Regions from separate parts of the Bacillus sp. T3 genome, predicted to be linked through region 3. Evidence: a T-box and tRNA genes for the amino acid it is inferred to sense, from the RefSeq annotation. Region 3 holds a T-box; the other regions hold tRNA genes.
The links. The T-box of region 3 lies ahead of tyrS (tyrosine--tRNA ligase). A T-box ahead of a tRNA ligase gene usually reads a tRNA of that ligase, here a tRNA-Tyr.
Positions count from the first base shown of each region.

Region 1: it encodes a tRNA-Tyr, which carries the amino acid that the T-box ahead of tyrS (tyrosine--tRNA ligase) is inferred to sense. The anticodon was not compared.
Region 2: it encodes a tRNA-Tyr, which carries the amino acid that the T-box ahead of tyrS (tyrosine--tRNA ligase) is inferred to sense. The anticodon was not compared.

Region 1 is NZ_CP137761.1:4,093,472-4,100,303, forward strand. Features, by position in the region: gene RGF10_RS20900 (B3/B4 domain-containing protein) at 35-706, shown strand; tRNA gene RGF10_RS20905 (tRNA-Gly) at 800-873, opposite strand; gene RGF10_RS20910 (DUF6241 domain-containing protein) at 1,080-1,601, opposite strand; gene RGF10_RS23985 (methyl-accepting chemotaxis protein) at 1,956-2,903, opposite strand; partial or broken gene RGF10_RS23990 (CHASE4 domain-containing protein) at 2,904-3,953, opposite strand; tRNA gene RGF10_RS20920 (tRNA-Leu) at 4,582-4,663, opposite strand; tRNA gene RGF10_RS20925 (tRNA-Leu) at 4,687-4,772, opposite strand; tRNA gene RGF10_RS20930 (tRNA-Cys) at 4,808-4,881, opposite strand; tRNA gene RGF10_RS20935 (tRNA-Gly) at 4,896-4,970, opposite strand; tRNA gene RGF10_RS20940 (tRNA-Gln) at 4,976-5,050, opposite strand; tRNA gene RGF10_RS20945 (tRNA-His) at 5,068-5,143, opposite strand; tRNA gene RGF10_RS20950 (tRNA-Trp) at 5,156-5,229, opposite strand; tRNA gene RGF10_RS20955 (tRNA-Tyr) at 5,238-5,322, opposite strand; tRNA gene RGF10_RS20960 (tRNA-Phe) at 5,365-5,440, opposite strand; tRNA gene RGF10_RS20965 (tRNA-Asp) at 5,446-5,522, opposite strand; tRNA gene RGF10_RS20970 (tRNA-Met) at 5,527-5,600, opposite strand; tRNA gene RGF10_RS20975 (tRNA-Val) at 5,632-5,707, opposite strand; tRNA gene RGF10_RS20980 (tRNA-Glu) at 5,724-5,798, opposite strand; tRNA gene RGF10_RS20985 (tRNA-Ser) at 5,818-5,909, opposite strand; tRNA gene RGF10_RS20990 (tRNA-Asn) at 5,914-5,988, opposite strand; rRNA gene rrf (5S ribosomal RNA) at 6,009-6,125, opposite strand; rRNA gene RGF10_RS21000 (23S ribosomal RNA) at 6,238-6,832, opposite strand, start outside.
Region 2 is NZ_CP137761.1:4,254,048-4,260,879, forward strand. Features, by position in the region: gene RGF10_RS21780 (ATP-binding protein) at 338-1,954, shown strand; tRNA gene RGF10_RS21785 (tRNA-Ile) at 2,224-2,297, opposite strand; tRNA gene RGF10_RS21790 (tRNA-Gly) at 2,303-2,376, opposite strand; tRNA gene RGF10_RS21795 (tRNA-Gln) at 2,449-2,523, opposite strand; tRNA gene RGF10_RS21800 (tRNA-His) at 2,540-2,615, opposite strand; tRNA gene RGF10_RS21805 (tRNA-Tyr) at 2,622-2,706, opposite strand; tRNA gene RGF10_RS21810 (tRNA-Phe) at 2,736-2,811, opposite strand; tRNA gene RGF10_RS21815 (tRNA-Asp) at 2,852-2,928, opposite strand; tRNA gene RGF10_RS21820 (tRNA-Met) at 2,932-3,005, opposite strand; tRNA gene RGF10_RS21825 (tRNA-Ser) at 3,178-3,270, opposite strand; tRNA gene RGF10_RS21830 (tRNA-Met) at 3,350-3,426, opposite strand; tRNA gene RGF10_RS21835 (tRNA-Ala) at 3,450-3,525, opposite strand; tRNA gene RGF10_RS21840 (tRNA-Pro) at 3,547-3,623, opposite strand; tRNA gene RGF10_RS21845 (tRNA-Arg) at 3,632-3,705, opposite strand; tRNA gene RGF10_RS21850 (tRNA-Leu) at 3,742-3,831, opposite strand; tRNA gene RGF10_RS21855 (tRNA-Gly) at 3,840-3,914, opposite strand; tRNA gene RGF10_RS21860 (tRNA-Leu) at 3,922-4,006, opposite strand; tRNA gene RGF10_RS21865 (tRNA-Lys) at 4,022-4,097, opposite strand; tRNA gene RGF10_RS21870 (tRNA-Thr) at 4,104-4,179, opposite strand; tRNA gene RGF10_RS21875 (tRNA-Val) at 4,183-4,258, opposite strand; tRNA gene RGF10_RS21880 (tRNA-Glu) at 4,265-4,339, opposite strand; rRNA gene rrf (5S ribosomal RNA) at 4,382-4,497, opposite strand; rRNA gene RGF10_RS21890 (23S ribosomal RNA) at 4,560-6,832, opposite strand, start outside.
Region 3 is NZ_CP137761.1:1,098,848-1,105,679, reverse strand. Features, by position in the region: gene RGF10_RS05690 (sensor domain-containing diguanylate cyclase) at 1-837, opposite strand, end outside; gene rpsD (30S ribosomal protein S4) at 1,254-1,856, shown strand; gene RGF10_RS05680 (hypothetical protein) at 2,337-2,540, shown strand; gene tyrS (tyrosine--tRNA ligase) at 2,566-3,828, opposite strand; T-box leader at 4,073-4,294, opposite strand; gene RGF10_RS05670 (transglycosylase domain-containing protein) at 4,437-6,832, shown strand, end outside.

The DNA of each region.
Region 1 (6,832 bases), 1.6 Mb from region 3:
AAACTATTTCTATCCTGTTTTGGAGGTGAAATCGTTGGAAATTCTATTGTCACCCAATCTTTGCTCTATTGTTCCTCAATTAAAAGTAGGCATTATTCATTATGATCAAATAGCGGTTGGTGATTCACCACAAATGGTTAAAGGCAGACTCCAACTCTTCCAAGAATCAATCTATTTTGATTTAGCTGATGGTAAAAGCGTAACAGACCTTCCCGGAATCAAGGAATGGCGCGAAATTTTCAAGAATACCGGTAAGGATCCTAATCGCTACCGTCACGCAGCTGAAGCACTTTATCGACGGGTGCACAAGCAAAACTATCTTCAACCCGTACATAGTGCGATTGATATTAACAACTTCTTTTCGCTTCAATATCAGGTTCCAATCGGGATTTATGATACTAAAAAAATATCAGGTAATGTGGAGTTACGAATTGGTAGTGAAAACGAAAGCTACCTGGGCTTAAATGGCCGCGAAAACTCTGCCCACAACCTTATCATTTCAGCAGATGCTTCGGGTCCGTTCGGAAGTCCGTTTGTAGATTCTGCGCGAACTTCGGTAACATTGGCTACCACGAAAGCTCTGCAAATTGTTTACTTAGGACATTCTCTTGATATGGAAAAGTGCGCAAGTCTCATGGAATCCTTGATGAACATGTTCGTTCAAATCCATGGCGGTGAAGCCTATTATGAAATAAAAGGATGCTAATCATTGGCATCCTTCTTTTTTATCGTTAAAAATTAAAAAACGCAATGCTTCGTTCTTTCTGAAACGAAACACTGCGTTGTAACCAATATGTAATGGAGCGGGTGATGGGAATCGAACCCACAACAACAGCTTGGAAGGCTGTGGTTTTACCACTAAACTACACCCGCATATTTTGTCGGTATTTGTCGAGTAAAAACCTTTGCAATGTTGCAAAATGTCGTATCAAAGAACCAACTTCTATATAATACAAAGTTTTTGCTCTATCGTCAAGAGGTTTTCTAACTTTTTTGTCGAAAATGTGGCGAATCCTCCCTTCTACCTAGTTTGGCGGTTAAGAACCCAGCAAAATGAACAATAACCAGTAAAATTACGTTTAGCGAAAATGTTTCTCAACATATTCTTGTTCTTCTACTGGAGTTAGCAATCGTTTAGCCTCTCCGATATTTCCATCTTTATAATTCCAAATTAGATTATGCTCCTCTACTGCATCACTAAAATCTCCCTTAGTCCAAGTTTCAAGAATGCTGAGTAGGATCGATTTTAGTTCTCCATCTTTAAAGCTTTTTTCTGACACGATAGTAAACATGGTTTCAATCTTATCTCGAGTGATTTCAGATGAGCCCCATTTTTGATCCGCTTCTACCTTCTGATGAGTCATTCCATGAACCTCATTCAATAACTCTTTCTCAGACATTGATTCATATTTAGGCATATCCTCCTTTGGAGTAATTGCTTCAAAGCTTTGCTCCAATTCCAGCTTTGCCTCTTCTTGCTCTGCATGAGTGGCATCTGCTCCGGCCTTTGAATCAGAGCCCCACTTATCTAGATATATATATGTTCCAACATAAGTAAAAAATAAGATTCCAATCCCAATAAAAAGCATCCTTTTCAACATCTGTTCCTCCCACAAATAGCTATTTATATCCTCTTCTAAGCAAGAAATGATATTCACCAACTGAACTGACAATTATTTCATGAAAACAACTCAAAAATTATTATCATAATTTTTACCTTAATAATGTAAATTATAACAAAATTCAGAAAATAGTTTCAACCAAACAAGTAAGGGATCAAACCCTATCCCATTTAATAAATTATTTTCTTATAATTATCAATTTTCCATTTTTGTTAATTTACACAAAATAAATATACCCTAAAGAGAAATTTTTTTAGTGTTAACTCAATTGGGTACATTTATTTTATTGGTATTTTCTTACTATTTTCTGGCTAGAACCTAACTAATGTAGATTTATATTTTAAACCTTCCTATTAGCATTTTTAATTCTTGTGCCATTTTGGTTAAATATCCTGAGGCAGTTGTAATTTCTTGCATAGCAATCAATTGTTCTTTTGACGAGTATGCTACATTTTTGGAAGTTTCCGCCGAATTCCTGGCTATTGATGCAACTTCTTCCACCGAAGAAGAAACTTTATCTGTACTTTCAGTCATTTGAACTGTTACAGTTGATAGCTCATGTGTTTGAGATGCAACATCTTGAGTAGCTATTAGAATCTTCTTAAATACCTCTTCAACATTTTTAATTTGTTTGATTCCTTCGTTCATTTCATCTGTTACTTTATCTATGGATCGAATTGTATTAGCAGAGTCTTTTTTCATAATTTCAATTAATTGCGAAACTTGCTTTGCCGAATTGGAAGTTTTATCAGCTAATTTACGTACCTCGTCGGCTACTACAGCGAACCCTCTACCTTGGTCCCCAGCCCTCGCAGCTTCAATTGCGGCATTTAATGATAGTAAATTTGTTTGGTCCGCTATATCGGATATTAAAGACGCAATCTTAGCTATTTCATTTGAACTTTCAGCTAATTGATTTACATAATTTGCTGATTCATTAAATGACAAATTAATGTTTTCCATTTGTTGTGCCGTTTTCTTTATAGATTGGTTTCCTTGTTCAACTTGTACTTCTGTTTTAGTGGAATGAACGGAAATTACTGAAACGGTTTCCGTAACATTTCGAATGCCTTCTACCATTTCCTTAACTTCATTTAAGGATTCAATTGTACGTAAAAGTTGCGTCTCTGAACCACTCGCTACTTGTTCAACGGATGTTGATATTTGATGGGAAGCTTGCGTTGTCTCCTCAGAACTCGCAGAGAGTTGTTCAGCCGAAGTAGCTGCCTGTTCAGTTGTTTGAGCTACAGCTTTAATTAAAGCTTTGAAATTATTTATCATGATATTTATTGAATTACCTAATTGGCCTAATTCATCTTGCCGGTTGCTAACTTTATCCTTCACAAAATATGTAAGATTTCCATCTGATATCTCTTTTGATATGGAAACTAAGTACTTTATTGGTTTTAAAATTGATCGATTAATCAATACAGATAATAAAATTAACACTAAGATTAATATTAAACCAATATTAATCGTTAATTTTAATATTTCACTTTTTACCTTGGTAGTTGTTATGTGCTCTTGATTTAAATATAAAACACCAATCGGTTTACCAGATATATCTTTAAGGGTAGTACTCATTTCAGCATATTCCACGGAATTACGTTGAAATGTTTGAAATAACTTTTTCGTTGGATACTTATTTAATTCAGCTAAATTTTTGGAGAGTTTATCCAATGTAATATTATTAGAACTGGATAAGAAGGTCCCGTTATTAGTCAATAAAGCAATATTGTCTTGTAACGTATCCTGAATATCCCCTAACGCTTTATTATCAAGTATTCTTCCAAAAATCAATATACCAGTTGGTTTAGCATCCCCGTCTTCATTTGTGATTTTAGATGCAGCGATTACAGCTAAGCCTTTTTCCGTTTCCATTAATCCCGTAATTTCATTCTTAGTTTCTAAACTTTCAATAATTGTTTTATTAGATAACCTACCAACAAACTCTTTTACATCTCCAACTTGAGAGATGACATTACCCTTTAAATCAGTAGTGGTTATAAAGGAAACATTTGGGATAACCTCAACGCCAACATTAACATTTTCCTCAATCCAAGGAATATCTTTATTTTTCACAGCTTCTCTATTTTCTTCCCAATTGGAATTAGTCTTTATAACTCCAAGTAGATTTTCACCAAAATTTTCAAATATCTTTTGAGATATCTCGTTTGCTACAAGGACTCGTTCTCGTTCCATTTTAGTCAGATCTTTTTCAATACTGGTATGTAGAAAATACCCAAGAATTAATATAGGTATTACTAAAAATATGATAAAGAAACCTATCATTTTAGTTAGTAAAGATTGGGGAATTTTATTTTTTTTCATATACGCCTCCACATAATAATTAATTAAATAAAACTTACTTCTAATACTTTTTTATCATGATTAACTTAAACATCATTCATGCTATGCACGGAATTTTTAATTACCTTTATAAATGATTAATTTGAAATCACCTCATAGTTTAAAATACAAAGAAAATCCTTGAAATTTTATATTACAATAGTCCTAAAACAAATGTTATTCAATAGTGAATTTGTCATAGAATATTCGAATATTTTAAACTTTAAAAAGTTATTTATTATCAAATTAAGAAAAATCTAATTATAAATGGGATGTGTATCTATTCTCTATTGCAGATGAAAACTTGTATCAGCCTCTCAGGTCAATCATTTCCACAAAGGCTCCAGGGGATCGCGGTAGGGTTGTTGAAACGTTACAATGATCAGTTACTAAACAATCTTTAATCAGTTGAATTTAGGTCTTTTGTTGGGGAATTAGTAAATATGGATGTATGAGGTCTTAAATTTCTAATTTTGCGACCATCAAAAAAATTATGCACCATTTTATGTATACGATATTTTTGTAGGAATCAAACTTGAGATTAATAAAAAAACGTTTCTTACACATTGTAAGAAACGTTTTTTTATCGCAATAACATGCGATGAGTTGATACCGGTGGTCGGGGTCGAACCGACACTCCAGAAGGAACACGATTTTGAGTCGTGCGCGTCTGCCAATTCCGCCACACCAGGCGCGGTATTATTAACTTTTTAAATGCCGAGGGCCGGAATCGAACCGGTACGGTAGTCACCTACCGCAGGATTTTAAGTCCTGTGCGTCTGCCAGTTCCGCCACCCAGGCGTAAAAATCTAGCTAAAAGTTATTTATCAAATAAATGGAGGCGGCAACCGGATTCGAACCGGTGGTAAAGGTTTTGCAGACCTCTGCCTTACCACTTGGCTATGCCGCCATGTTAATTAAAATTGGAGCGGAAGACGGGATTCGAACCCGCGACCCCCACCTTGGCAAGGTGGTGTTCTACCACTGAACTACTTCCGCGAAAATGGCTGGGCTAGCAGGGATCGAACCTACGAATGACGGAGTCAAAGTCCGTTGCCTTACCGCTTGGCTATAGCCCAATATTAATTAATTATAATGGGGCGACTGATGGGAATCGAACCCACGAATGCCTGAACCACAATCAGGTGCGTTAACCACTTCGCCACAATCGCCACTATAAAATTTGGCAGGGGTAGTAGGAATTGAACCCACACCAAAGGTTTTGGAGACCTTCGTTCTACCTTTAAACTATACCCCTATAATAAATGGTGGAGGGGGACGGATTCGAACCGCCGAACCCGGAGGGAGCGGATTTACAGTCCGCCGCGTTTAGCCACTTCGCTACCCCTCCACATATAATAATCATTTTTATTTTAAGTCATATAACTATAAATGGTGGCTCAGGACGGAATCGAACCGCCGACACAAGGATTTTCAGTCCTTTGCTCTACCGACTGAGCTACTGAGCCATAAATGGCGGTCCGGACGGGACTCGAACCCGCGACCTCCTGCGTGACAGGCAGGCATTCTAACCAACTGAACTACCGGACCGTTATTGCGGGGGCAGGATTTGAACCTGCGACCTTCGGGTTATGAGCCCGACGAGCTACCGGGCTGCTCCACCCCGCGACGGTAAAAATTATTTATTCTTTTAAAAATATGGTGGAGGATGACGGGCTCGAACCGCCGACCCTCTGCTTGTAAGGCAGATGCTCTCCCAGCTGAGCTAATCCTCCACAAACATTTAGATAATGGTGACCCCTACGGGATTCGAACCCGTGTTACCGCCGTGAAAGGGCGGTGTCTTAACCGCTTGACCAAGGGGCCATATTGTTTAAAGTTATAATGGCGGAGAGCAAGGGATTTGAACCCTTGAGACAGGGTTACCCGCCTACACGATTTCCAATCGTGCTCCTTCGGCCACTCGGACAGCTCTCCAATATGGCTCCGCAGGTAGGACTCGAACCTACGACCGATCGGTTAACAGCCGATTGCTCTACCACTGAGCTACTGCGGAATAATAAAATTTTGTAACAGCCCAGGCAACGTCCTACTCTCACAGGGGGAGAGCCCCCAACTACCATCGGCGCTGAGAAGCTTAACTTCCGTGTTCGGTATGGGAACGGGTGTGACCTTCTCGCTATCGCCACCAGACTATTATTTTCATAAAGACATTATTTATTATAATAATGTTTTTATATTTTTGCAAGAGAATTTTTATTTCATTCCCTCAAAACTAGATAATGTAGAAGAAGTAAAACGTTTTTTGGTTAAGTCCTCGATCGATTAGTATCAGTCAGCTCCACATGTCGCCACGCTTCCACCTCTGACCTATCAACCTGATCATCTTTCAGGGATCTTACTAGCTTGCACTATGGGAAATCTCATCTTGAGGGGGGCTTCATGCTTAGATGCTTTCAGCACTTATCCCGTCCGCACATAGCTACCCAGCTATGCCTTTGGCAAGACAACTGGTACACCAGCGGTGCGTCCATCCCGGTCCTCTCGTACTAAGGACAGCTCCTCTCAAATTTCCTGCGCCCACGACGGATAGGGACCGAACTGTCTCACGACGTTCTGAACCCAGCTCGCGTACCGCTTTAATGGGCGAACAGCCCAACCCTTGGGACCGACTACAGCCCCAGGATGCGATGAGCCGACATCGAGGTGCCAAACCTCCCCGTCGATGTGGACTCTTGGGGGAGATAAGCCTGTTATCCCAGGGGTAGCTTTTATCCGTTGAGCGATGGCCCTTCCATGCGGAACCACCGGATCACTAAGCCCGACTTTCGTCCCTGCTCGACTTGTAGGTCTCGCAGTCAAGCTCCCTTGTACCTTTACACTCTACGAATGATTTCCAA
Region 2 (6,832 bases), 1.4 Mb from region 3:
AGGTTGTTCTTTAACCTTTTGGACGGATTGGCTTGTGACCTCGAGCCGATGGCGCCTGGAGCTGGACACCCATCAAAATTTTATACTTTCTTATCTTTCAAAAAGGATACAGGAAAAATCATGTCCAAAAGCATGGTCTTCCCTATATCCTTTATTTATGGTCAATTTTGCCCCTCTACTCCTTGTCGCTTTCATTTCAACCATTAATTCCTTTGTTCATATAACCATTCTATTTGTTATAATTGTATTGGTATTTTTATAAAGTATATAATACATTTATCTTTTATTAATAAATAAAGCAATATTGTATTTCTGACAACGTTGAGGAGTCTACAGGATGACTGAAAAAGAACCAAACTATATATCGCAATCAAATAAAATGTGTGAAGAAAGTGGAATGAATCCTAATGAAATAACGTTTCCAAAAAAAATTATGACGGAACAAGAACTTTTCATCAAAAGAAAGGCTTACAATGAGATTTTATCTGTTGTTAGTTTTTTCTCCTATAAACTTTTGGATTCCTTAAAAGGAACCCCTTTATTAATTGCCATCTCTGATTCTGAAGGATATTTATTAGATACAGTTGGTGACGAAACTATAAAGGCAACCGTAGAGCAATTAGGAATAAAATTGGGATGTCGTTTTTCCAGGGAAGACATGGGTACTAACGTAGTTAGCTTGGCATTAGAGCAAAGACATCCTGTAAGATTAATAGGCGAAGATCATTATCATAAGTTTCTTCATGAAATTGCTTGTTATGGTGCACCATTCCATTATACGGATGAAAATAATTTACTTGGTAGTGTTGGTATTATGATGCCCATTGCTTATCAAAATCCCCTATTTTTATCTATGCTATCTCAGGTTGTAGATTCAATTGAAAGAGAACTGTTACTAAGAAAACAAAATCGAACCCTTAGTATCATGAATCAAGTTATGTTAAGCAAATCAAAAAATGGGATCGTCATTACAGATGAAGCGGGTATTACAACAGATATTAATACGGTTGCTGAAAAAATATTAAACTTAAGTAGAAAATCTGATTTAGGAACGAGCATATATAAGTCCGCTTTTATTGGAAATCATTTTAAACGCGTAATTGAATGTGAAGAAATATTTGAAAATGTAGAACTGAAATTTAATAACTCTGCCGGAAAACCAGTAGTCTGTTTATTAGATGCCCAACCCATCTATGAGGAAGGAAAAGTGGTCGGAGCTTTCGCAAAGTTCAGGGACATTACTGATCGGTATTTAATGGAGGAAAAAATAAAACAGGCTGAAAAACAGGGTCTTGCGGGTCGAATTGCAGCAGGTATTGCACATGAAATAAGAAATCCGTTAACAACCGTTAGAGGATATTTACAGTTTCTTGAAAAAGATGTTGATCCAAAAACATCGCAACTTTTCTCCAGTTTATTAATTCCAGAAATTGACCGTGCTAATAAAATCATTACTGATTTCTTGAGAATCGCAAAGCCTGCGGCAAAAGAATTTGAAATTATACAGGTGCAACATTTCCTTGTTGACTACCTATGGAAATTTCTCGAAAGTGAAGCATTGCTTCACAATATTGAAATAAACGTAGACATTCATCCTGCAACAAAAAATCTTTCCATCCATTGTAATCGTGAAGAATTGTTGCAGGTATTTATCAATTTATTTCAAAATTCCATGCAGGCTAAAGGGAATAAGCCGCTAAACATTAAAATCAAAACCAAACTAGCTAACTCCCACGTTCAATTTATCTTTAGTGATAATGGAAAAGGAATCGACGCTTCTGTTCTTACTCATATATTCGAACCATTCTTTTCTACTAAGGATATTGGTACTGGACTAGGTTTATCAGTGTCTCAAAAAATAGTCGAGAACCATCATGGCTCAATTCAGGCGAACAGTAACGAAAATGGAACTGAATTTATTATCGAGCTTCCTTTCATAGACTCACAAATGTAATAATGTTGAGATTTTCAAAAATATCTATATAGTAAAACGGCACCTAGTATACTTTTAGGTGTCGTTTTTTACCTTACCTACTTTATCTTTATATTGGTAGATTCTTTTTCACAATGGTTATTTTATGCTCCATCCTTTATCACAGAAAAAGAAAGGGTAAAGCCATACGGCTTTACCCTTTCTTAATATTTCGCACCTTATAGGATTATCTCCACTTAGCTACGACATAATTCTATCACTGTCTTTGCTAAATCTTTGCAAATATAGAGTGGGCCTAAATGGACTCGAACCATCGACCTCACGCTTATCAGGCGTGCGCTCTAACCAGCTGAGCTATAGGCCCATATTTGGAGCGGGTGATGGGAATCGAACCCACAACAACAGCTTGGAAGGCTGTGGTTTTACCACTAAACTACACCCGCATATTTAAAATTTTGAAGGCAACACCAGATTTGAGACTGGGATTTGAACCTCTTAGCTTTATTGTATACAAATGGCTGGGCTAGCAGGGATCGAACCTACGAATGACGGAGTCAAAGTCCGTTGCCTTACCGCTTGGCTATAGCCCAATAAAAGTTATTAAAATGGGGCGACTGATGGGAATCGAACCCACGAATGCCTGAACCACAATCAGGTGCGTTAACCACTTCGCCACAATCGCCATAAATGGTGGAGGGGGACGGATTCGAACCGCCGAACCCTGAGGGAGCGGATTTACAGTCCGCCGCGTTTAGCCACTTCGCTACCCCTCCATATAAGAAAGAAATATAAATAAATTTCATGGTGGCTCAGGACGGAATCGAACCGCCGACACAAGGATTTTCAGTCCTTTGCTCTACCGACTGAGCTACTGAGCCACATTACTTTCAACAGTAGGAATCACTACTGGTATAAATATGGCGGTCCGGACGGGACTCGAACCCGCGACCTCCTGCGTGACAGGCAGGCATTCTAACCAACTGAACTACCGGACCATATTGCGGGGACAGGATTTGAACCTGTGACCTTCGGGTTATGAGCCCGACGAGCTACCGGGCTGCTCCACCCCGCGACGGTAAAAATTTATAAAGTTTTCTTCATGCCCTAAGTCTTAGTAAGGGCTGTCCCGATTTCAGTTAGCATACTCAAGGAGCTGCTCAATCGGTACAACTCGCAGTTTTATCAATGAAGTAACACTCGTTGCTCCACCCCGCGACGGTAAAATTTTAAATTTGATATAAATATGGCGGAGGAAGAGGGATTCGAACCCCCGCGCGGTTTAACCCGCCTGTCGGTTTTCAAGACCGATCCCTTCAGCCGGACTTGGGTATTCCTCCATATAAATAAATCATATAAGACTCAAACAGTCATGAGCATTTTTTAATTCTAAACAGCGAGGCTTAAAATTCAAAAAAATGGTAGCGGCGGAGGGGATCGAACCCCCGACCTTACGGGTATGAACCGTACGCTCTAGCCAGCTGAGCTACACCGCCAAAAATTATATTTAAGATGTTTTTGGTGGAGTCTAGGGGGATCGAACCCCTGACCTCCTGCGTGCAAGGCAGGCGCTCTCCCAGCTGAGCTAAGACCCCATACACAATGAGAAGTTTTAATGGTCGGGAAGACAGGATTCGAACCTGCGACCCCTTGGTCCCAAACCAAGTGCTCTACCAAGCTGAGCTACTTCCCGTAATTAAGCGCGCCCGAAAGGAGTCGAACCCATAACCTTCTGATCCGTAGTCAGACGCTCTATCCAATTGAGCTACGGGCGCATATAGTTTTTTTGATTTGCTATCACAAAACAAAAATGGTGCCGAGGACCGGAATCGAACCGGGTACGGTAGTCACCTACCGCAGGATTTTAAGTCCTGTGCGTCTGCCAGTTCCGCCACCCCGGCAATATCATTGGAGCGGAAGACGGGATTCGAACCCGCGACCCCCACCTTGGCAAGGTGGTGTTCTACCACTGAACTACTTCCGCGAATATATGGTGCGGGTGAAGGGAGTCGAACCCCCACGCCTTGCGGCGCTAGATCCTAAGTCTAGTGCGTCTGCCAATTCCGCCACACCCGCATATATTCATATTAATGGTGAGCCATGAAGGACTCGAACCTTCGACCCTCTGATTAAAAGTCAGATGCTCTACCAACTGAGCTAATGGCTCGAAAAATGGTGCCGGCTAGAGGACTTGAACCCCCAACCTACTGATTACAAGTCAGTTGCTCTACCAATTGAGCTAAACCGGCATATGGTGGAGGATGACGGGCTCGAACCGCCGACCCTCTGCTTGTAAGGCAGATGCTCTCCCAGCTGAGCTAATCCTCCACATATTGGTGACCCCTACGGGATTCGAACCCGTGTTACCGCCGTGAAAGGGCGGTGTCTTAACCGCTTGACCAAGGGGCCATCTGAGAAAAATTGACAAAATAAAAACCCCAAAGGGGCTTAGCCCGGCAGCGTCCTACTCTCACAGGGGAGAGCCCCCAACTACCATCGGCGCTGAGAAGCTTAACTTCCGTGTTCGGTATGGGAACGGGTGTGACCTTCTCGCTATCGCCACCAGACTATTTAACTGAGAAAATTCATTCTCTCAAAACTAGATAATGTAGAAGAAGAAAAACGTTTTTTGGTTAAGTCCTCGATCGATTAGTATCAGTCAGCTCCACATGTCGCCACGCTTCCACCTCTGACCTATCAACCTGATCATCTTTCAGGGATCTTACTAGCTTGCGCTATGGGAAATCTCATCTTGAGGGGGGCTTCATGCTTAGATGCTTTCAGCACTTATCCCGTCCGCACATAGCTACCCAGCTATGCCTTTGGCAAGACAACTGGTACACCAGCGGTGCGTCCATCCCGGTCCTCTCGTACTAAGGACAGCTCCTCTCAAATTTCCTGCGCCCACGACGGATAGGGACCGAACTGTCTCACGACGTTCTGAACCCAGCTCGCGTACCGCTTTAATGGGCGAACAGCCCAACCCTTGGGACCGACTACAGCCCCAGGATGCGATGAGCCGACATCGAGGTGCCAAACCTCCCCGTCGATGTGGACTCTTGGGGGAGATAAGCCTGTTATCCCCGGGGTAGCTTTTATCCGTTGAGCGATGGCCCTTCCATGCGGAACCACCGGATCACTAAGCCCGACTTTCGTCCCTGCTCGACTTGTAGGTCTCGCAGTCAAGCTCCCTTGTGCCTTTACACTCTACGAATGATTTCCAACCATTCTGAGGGAACCTTTGGGCGCCTCCGTTACTTTTTAGGAGGCGACCGCCCCAGTCAAACTGCCCACCTGACACTGTCTCCTACCCCGATTAGGGGTATGGGTTAGAATTTCAATACAGCCAGGGTAGTATCCCACCGATGCCTCCACCGAAGCTGGCGCTCCGGCTTCTACGGCTCCTACCTATCCTGTACAAGCTGTACCAAAATTCAATATCAGGCTACAGTAAAGCTCCACGGGGTCTTTCCGTCCTGTCGCGGGTAACCTGCATCTTCACAGGTACTATAATTTCACCGAGTCTCTCGTTGAGACAGTGCCCAGATCGTTACGCCTTTCGTGCGGGTCGGAACTTACCCGACAAGGAATTTCGCTACCTTAGGACCGTTATAGTTACGGCCGCCGTTTACTGGGGCTTCGGTTCAAAGCTTCGCTTGCGCTAACCTCTCCCCTTAACCTTCCAGCACCGGGCAGGCGTCAGCCCCTATACTTCGCCTTGCGGCTTTGCAGAGACCTGTGTTTTTGCTAAACAGTCGCCTGGGCCTATTCACTGCGGCTCTTCTAGGCTTTAACACCCAAAAGAGCACCCCTTCTCCCGAAGTTACGGGGTCATTTTGCCGAGTTCCTTAACGAGAGTTCTCTCGCTCACCTTAGGATTCTCTCCTCGACTACCTGTGTCGGTTTGCGGTACGGGCACCTTTTATCTCGCTAGAGGCTTTTCTTGGCAGTGTGGAATCAGGAACTTCGGTACTATATTTCCCTCGGCATCACAGCTCAGCCTTTACGGAAACGGGATTTGCCTCATTTCCAGCCTAACTGCTTACACGCACATATCCAGCAGTGCGCTTACCCTATCCTCCTGCGTCCCCCCGTTGCTCAAACGATAATGAGGTGGTACAGGAATATCAACCTGTTATCCATCGCCTACGCCTTTCGGCCTCGGCTTAGGTCCCGACTAACCCTGAGCGGACGAGCCTTCCTCAGGAAACCTTAGTCATTCGGTGGATGGGATTCTCACCCATCTTTCGCTACTCATACCGGCATTCTCACTTCTAAGCGCTCCACCAGTCCTTACAGTCTAGCTTCAACGCCCTTAGAACGCTCTCCTACCACTGACATCGTAGATGTCAATCCACAGCTTCGGTGATACGTTTAGCCCCGGTACATTTTCGGCGCAGAGTCACTCGACCAGTGAGCTATTACGCACTCTTTAAATGGTGGCTGCTTCTAAGCCAACATCCTGGTTGTCTAAGCAACTCCACATCCTTTTCCACTTAACGTATACTTTGGGACCTTAGCTGGTGGTCTGGGCTGTTTCCCTTTTGACTACGGATCTTATCACTCGCAGTCTGACTCCCACGGATAAGTCTTTGGCATTCGGAGTTTGTCTGAATTCGGTAACCCGATGAGGGCCCCTAGTCCAAACAGTGCTCTACCTCCAAGACTCTTACTACGTGAGGCTAGCCCTAAAGCTATTTCGGAGAGAACCAGCTATCTCCAAGTTCGATTGGAATTTCTCCGCTACCCACACCTCATCCCCGCACTTTTCAACGTGCGTGGGTTCGGGCCTCCAGTTGGTGTTACCCAACCTTCACCCTGGACATGGGTAGATCACCTGGTTTCGGGTCTACGACCACATACTAATACGCCCTATTCAGACTCGCTTTCGCTGCGGCTCCG
Region 3 (6,832 bases):
AGCATTCCCAGCCGTATTTGCTAGCACAGAAATAAATTCTACCTCTTTCTTTGGAAAAACTAATACATTTGGTGCCGTAATTTGTAAAACACCATATACTCCCTGCTTTCCTTTTAACGGTGCATAAAGGGTGGATCCTGTTTCATGCAAATAATCTTCTATTTTCACAGTTCCTGTTACATAGGCCTCCATTGCTACAACGTTTTCACTATTATACTGCAACCCCCTGATTGGAAGATTACTATTTGTATGATTATCTTGGGAAAGATATAGAGAATAGTGAAATCCAGGATAAACTTCTTGAATGACTTCAATAATATCTTCTAAAACTTCATCCATATCGATTGAGGAGTGAAATTCCTCTGTGACACCAAATAAAAGTCGGTATTTTTTCTCCCTTACTGCCATTTTCGACAGATTTTGAACCATCCTTAAAAAATCGCCACATACCTGTCCTATTTTTTCTATGAAGTAGATGCTACATAATTGTTTATTAGGGTCAATTATTTTTAATAAACCTAAGTCTCTAAGTCCATCCTGAACAACGAATTCTTCTACTTCCATGTTAAGCTTATCAGCAAAAGCATTAGGTTCAGTCTTGAATGAATATTGTTGTATAAAAGCTGAATCCTCAAAATTAATACCGTCTAGAATTAATTGATCCTTCCATTCCGAGCAATAGTAAAAGACAACTCTCTTTGCCATTATTTTACTTGAAATTAGCTTGCACATTTTTTCAAGAACATGATCAAAATGTAACAAATTATATTCTTCGTTTAAAATATCTAAAAAACAACTTTTTAACATGGATAATAATTCATCATGTTTTTTTTCCATTCAGCATCACCTTGTACCCAAGTTTGGTGTTAAGGGAAATCCATTTTATAAATAAATTCATAATTATCAATTAAGTAACTTTAGTATAATTCCGTATCAAAGTTATTATATTATTATATCATAATCTCCTGATAAGAGATTTGAACCAATTATTAAATATTCATAAATCATCATAATAATAATTGACTTTAACCTAAAAATAATTATATAATACTCCTTGTGTAAAATATCGCAGCCTATATGTGCACTTTTTTGTTATCATTTTGTTCCATCGGTTGTACAAACAACCATTATGATGGGGTATTGCGTAACCCTCTGCTGCGAGGGCGAAGGTACATGAAAACAAAATGAGCATAATCGTTGCGTCATAACTGTTTTTATTTTACAAAATAAAAACACACAAGGAGGAGTCAATTATGGCTCGTTATACCGGCCCAAGCTGGAAATTATCCCGTCGTCTTGGAATTTCTTTAAGCGGCACAGGAAAAGAATTAGAAAAGCGTCCTTACGCTCCAGGTCCACATGGTCCTAACCAACGTAAAAAGCTTTCCGAGTACGGATTGCAATTACAAGAAAAACAAAAGCTTCGTCATATGTATGGAGTAAATGAGCGTCAATTCCGTAACCTTTTCGACAAAGCTGGCAAAATGCAAGGTAAACACGGTGAAAACTTCATGGTTCTTTTAGAATCACGTTTAGATAACGTTGTTTATCGTTTAGGCTTAGCTCGTACTCGTCGTGCAGCTCGCCAATTAGTTAACCACGGTCACGTTATGGTTAATGGAGCTCGTGTTGATATTCCATCATACCGCGTAGCACCTGGTCAAACTATCACTCTTCGTGAAAAGTCTCGTAATCTTGATGTTGTGAAAGAAGCAATCGAAGTAAACAACTTCGTTCCTGATTTCTTAACTTTCGATGCAGACAAATTAGAAGGTACTTTCACTCGTTTACCAGAGCGTTCTGAATTACCAGCTGAAATTAACGAAGCTCTTATCGTTGAGTTCTACTCTCGTTAATAATTACTTCGTAAATAGCAACTGCAAAAGCCCTAGAATTCGTTCTAGGGCTTTTTTATTTTTGGCGCAATTATAACTGAACGGTGATTTCATTGTATTTAAAAAATAAAAGGAGAAATTCCGTTTATTTTAGGAAACACCTGTATTTCCTTTAAAATAAGGGGAATTTTTCCGTTTATATGATCCAAATCTTTGGATTTTGTCTTATTTAGAGCAGTTAACGGAAATATCTCCCCTTATTTTGTTCCTTAAGCATCCTCTATATACATTAGACGGAATTTCTCCGCTTATATTTCTCATACCTACTCGAAAATCAACAATGAATAATAAAAGAGCCAGAATAGAAAAAATGCGGTACTTTAACCTCAAATAAATTGAGGTTAAAGTACCGCATAAAAGTCGCACACCTAATTTACATTTCTAAATCACTCACATTTCCCTTTTTCCTAAATATGTTATCTAAGGAAAGTAAGTGTTTCGATGGATTCGAACGAACAAAAGATGGATATAGAAATTATTAATTATGTGTTACCCATCTTAGACATTATCGTAATTTTGATGCTTGAAGATGAACCAATCATCGCTATCGTCCTTGTTCTACTTCTTAAAATAACTACTGAAGATCGGATCGCCCGAATCGGCTTAATCCTATTAGTTATTGTATTGGGAGCGCAGAAATTGTAGGGTCACACGACTGTTCAAGATACCTTTAGTATTTAATTAACGTATACTTCTTCTTCCCGCGCCGTACAATGGTAAATTGATTTTCAATTCGATCCTTAACAGAAAGAACATAGGCAGGATCTGTCACTCGCTCTCCATTGATGGAAACTGCTCCATTTGTAATATCCTCACGCGCTTGACGTTTTGACGGAGAAATTTTGGCGTTAACAAGCAGATCAACAAGTCCCAGTTCTTCAGCCGAAGCATCAAAGGACGGTACATCCTTAAACCCTTGCTTAATTTCTGCTGCAGTTAACGTTTTAACATTCCCACTGAAGAGTGCTTCGGAAATGCGAATCGCCTGGTCTAATGAATCCTGACCATGAATCATTCGTGTCATCGCTTCTGCTAATGCTTTTTGTGCCTTGCGAAGATGTGGTTCCGCTTGAACAGAAACCTCTAACGCTTCGATTTCTTCCTTTGTTAGGAACGTAAAGAATTTTAAATATTTCACAACATCGGCATCGGCTGTGTTAATCCAAAATTGGTAAAATTCATAAGGGGATGTCTTTTCAGGATCAAGCCAAATTGCACCGCTTTCCGTTTTACCAAACTTCGTACCATCTGCCTTTGTTACAAGCGGAATCGTTAATCCAAATGCTGGCTTAGCACCCTCTGGTTTCATTTTTCGAATTAATTCCAAGCCTGTAGTGATGTTGCCCCATTGGTCACTTCCACCAATTTGCATACGGCATTGATGGTTCTCATAAAGATGGAAGAAGTCCATTGCTTGTAAAATCGTATACGTAAATTCTGTAAAAGAAATTCCTGTATCTAAGCGTGATGAAATCGTATCCTTCGCTAGCATGTAATTGATTCCAACATGCTTTCCAAAGTCACGTAAAAACGTAACGATATCCATTGAGCCAGCCCAATCATAGTTATTAACCATGATTGCCCCATTTTCACCTTCGAAATCAAATATTTGCTGTAATTGCTTTTGCAGACAGCTTACATTAGATTGAACCGTTTCAAGCGTTTGTAATTTCCGCTCTTCTTTCTTTCCGCTCGGGTCTCCGATTAACCCAGTCGCACCTCCGACAAGAACAATCGGACGATGTCCAGATAGCTGGAAGCGACGCAATGTTAAAAATGGCAGTAAATGGCCAATATGCATGCTGTCAGCAGTTGGGTCAACCCCGCAATATAAGGATATTTTTTCATTGCTTAATGTCTTCTCAATGCCCTCTTCATCGGTTTGCTGATATACAATCCCTCTCCAAGTCAGGTCTTTTAATAATTCATTCATGTTTTAGCCTCCTTTAAAATTACTTAATTAAAATTGAACTGTGATAATGCTAACTGTTGATTCTGCTATTTTGTTGATTGGAGCGGAAGGTGCGAGACTCCTGCGGGAGAAGGTGTCACGGGAGACCCCACAGGCGCTTAAGCGCCGAGGAGGCTCCCGGACTCCCCGCGGAAAGGGAGCACCTGGAGCGGAAATCAACAGACTAGTTTTACAGTCCAAAAAAAACAAAAAACGCCCCTGCATATGCAGGGACGCTATTTTTAGCGCGGTACCACCCAGATTAAAAACCACATTCGGTTTTCCACTTAAAAAAATAACGGTTCATCCGTTTGCTGCTACATAAGACAAGTTCACAGCAAATGCTCAGAGAGGTAATTCATTCTTCTATTTGTATCGGCTCGCATCTTCCGCCGACTTTCTGATAAACAGGGATAGAAGGACTACTTATTCTCATCAACGCAAATATTCAATTCATTATTGCTTTTTTACCATATTTTGAATGAACTTGTCAACTCAACATGATAATTACAGGAAATTTGGCGATGCTTGTCATTTTCATTGTTGCAATATGCTATAATGTATGTGATTTTAGGGGGTTTGATATGTCAATGAGCAATAACCAAAATTGGAAAGAAAAGCTTAGGTCTTTCGTCCAGCTTTTTACAAATCAAAAAACAGTAAAAGGTGCTCGAATTACCTATCAGGTAATATGGAATCTTGCATTATTATTTATTATTGTTCTCATTATTGGCGGTACTTTCGCGCTAGGTGTTGGCGGAGGCTACTTTGCATCTCTTGTAAAGGACGAGCCAATCCGCTCCTATGCAAGCATGAAAAAACAAATATATAACTACGAAGAAACATCAGAACTATATTATGCGAATGATGTGTATCTCGGCAAATTACGCTCTGACATTGATCGCGAGGAAGTCAAGCTCGATCATGTCTCAAAGTATCTACAAGATGCCGTAGTCGCTACAGAAGATGAATACTTTTATCAGCATAACGGTGTTGTTCCTAAGGCCATCTTCCGTGCATTATTCCAAGAGGTATCAAACGCCTCTGTTCAAACAGGTGGAAGTACGCTGACACAGCAGTTAATAAAAAACCAGCTTCTAACTAATGAAGTATCCTTCGAACGAAAAGCGAAAGAAATCTTGTTAGCCCTTCGCTTGGAAAAATTCTTCAATAAAAAAGAAATATTAGAAGCTTATTTAAATGTTGCAACCTTTGGCCGAAACTCTTCTGGCCGCAATATTGCAGGAGTACAAGCTGCTGCGAAAGGGATTTTTGGAGTCGAAGCAAGCCAATTAAATCTGCCACAGTCAGCATTCATTGCCGGTCTTCCGCAAAGTCCGTTCGGCTACACTCCCTATACCCAAAATAAGACAGTCAAGAATAATTTAACACCCGGCTTAGAAAGAATGAAGACGGTGTTAAAAAGAATGTATGATGGTGGCTATATTAATGACCAGCAATATAACGAAGCGTTAGCGTATGACGTGACAAAGGATTTTATCCCACCTACACAATCACCACAGGAGGCCCATCCTTGGCTTACAGCAGAAATCGAAACACGTGCAATTGATATATTGGCGGGGATTTTAGCCAAAAAAGATGGATATGAAGAGCAAGATATCAAAAACGATAAAGAACTAATGGCTGAATACCGAGAAATCGCCGACCTAAATATTAGGCAGAACGGATACAAAATCCATACAACCATTAACAAAGAAATTTATGAAGCTATGCAGCAGGTAAAAGATAATTACCCGCATTTTGGTCCTGATAAAGCTCAAGTAACGACAGACCCAGAGACAGGTGAAAAGGTCACGGTAATGGAACCAGTGGAAGTAGGTGCCATCCTGATTGAAAACAAAACAGGAAAAATTATCAGCTTTGTCGGTGGTCGAAATTATGAACGCGAACAATTGAATCATGCTACGAGCGCAGTTCGCCAAAACGGATCGACAATGAAGCCATTGCTCGTATATGGCCCGGCGTTTGAGCTTGGAGCGGCCCAGCCCGGTACGATTTTACCCGATGTAGCATTAAAGCTTGCACCGGGACTTAATCGTCCATGGCCACAAAACTATGACCGTCGCTATAGTGGTCTAACATCAGCACGATACGCCTTGACCAAATCCTATAACGTTCCAGCTGTTAAGCTGTACAAAGATATCATTAACCAGAGACCCGCAAAGTATTTAGAAAAGATGGGGTTCACTTCTTTAGTTGAACCAGATTACACAAACCTCGCAACCGCAATCGGTTCCTTAGAAAACGGGGTAACGGTAGAAGAAAATACAAATGCCTTTGGGACATTTGCGAATAATGGACAATTTATTGATGCCTATATGATTGAAAAAATAACAGATCGTGATGGAGAAATCATCTACCAGCACAAAGTAAAACCAGTCGATGTATTTAGCCCTCAGACCGCCTATTTAACATTAGATATGATGCGGGATGTTATCACGCGAGGGACGGCCACATCCATTAATGGCCGGTTAAAATTCAAATCCGACTGGGCTGGAAAAACTGGTACAGGAAACCAGTTTTATGATTCATGGTTTGTTGCATCCAATCCAAATGTTTCGTTTGGGATCTGGACTGGATACGATACACCAAAATCATTACAATCTGGTGGTTTAAGCTATAGTATCAGAACCAATTACTTGTGGGCTGACTTAATGAATGCCGCGTATGATATCAATCCTGACTTAGTCGACCCGGCTGAATCGTTCCAAATGCCAGAGGGGATTGTAAGAAAATCATTTTGTGCAGCATCAGGCTTATTACCGTCAGGTGCCTGTTCAAGAGCAGGATTAGTTGAAACAGACCTGTTCAATGTTAAATATGCTCCAACCAAGGTGGATGACAGTTTAATTGAAGGGAAATTCGTAGAAATTAACGGCAACAAATATTTAGCACTTGATTCCACTCCAAGTGAATTTGCCCAATCCGGTGTGATTTTAAATCCTGATTATGTGACAAAGATTAT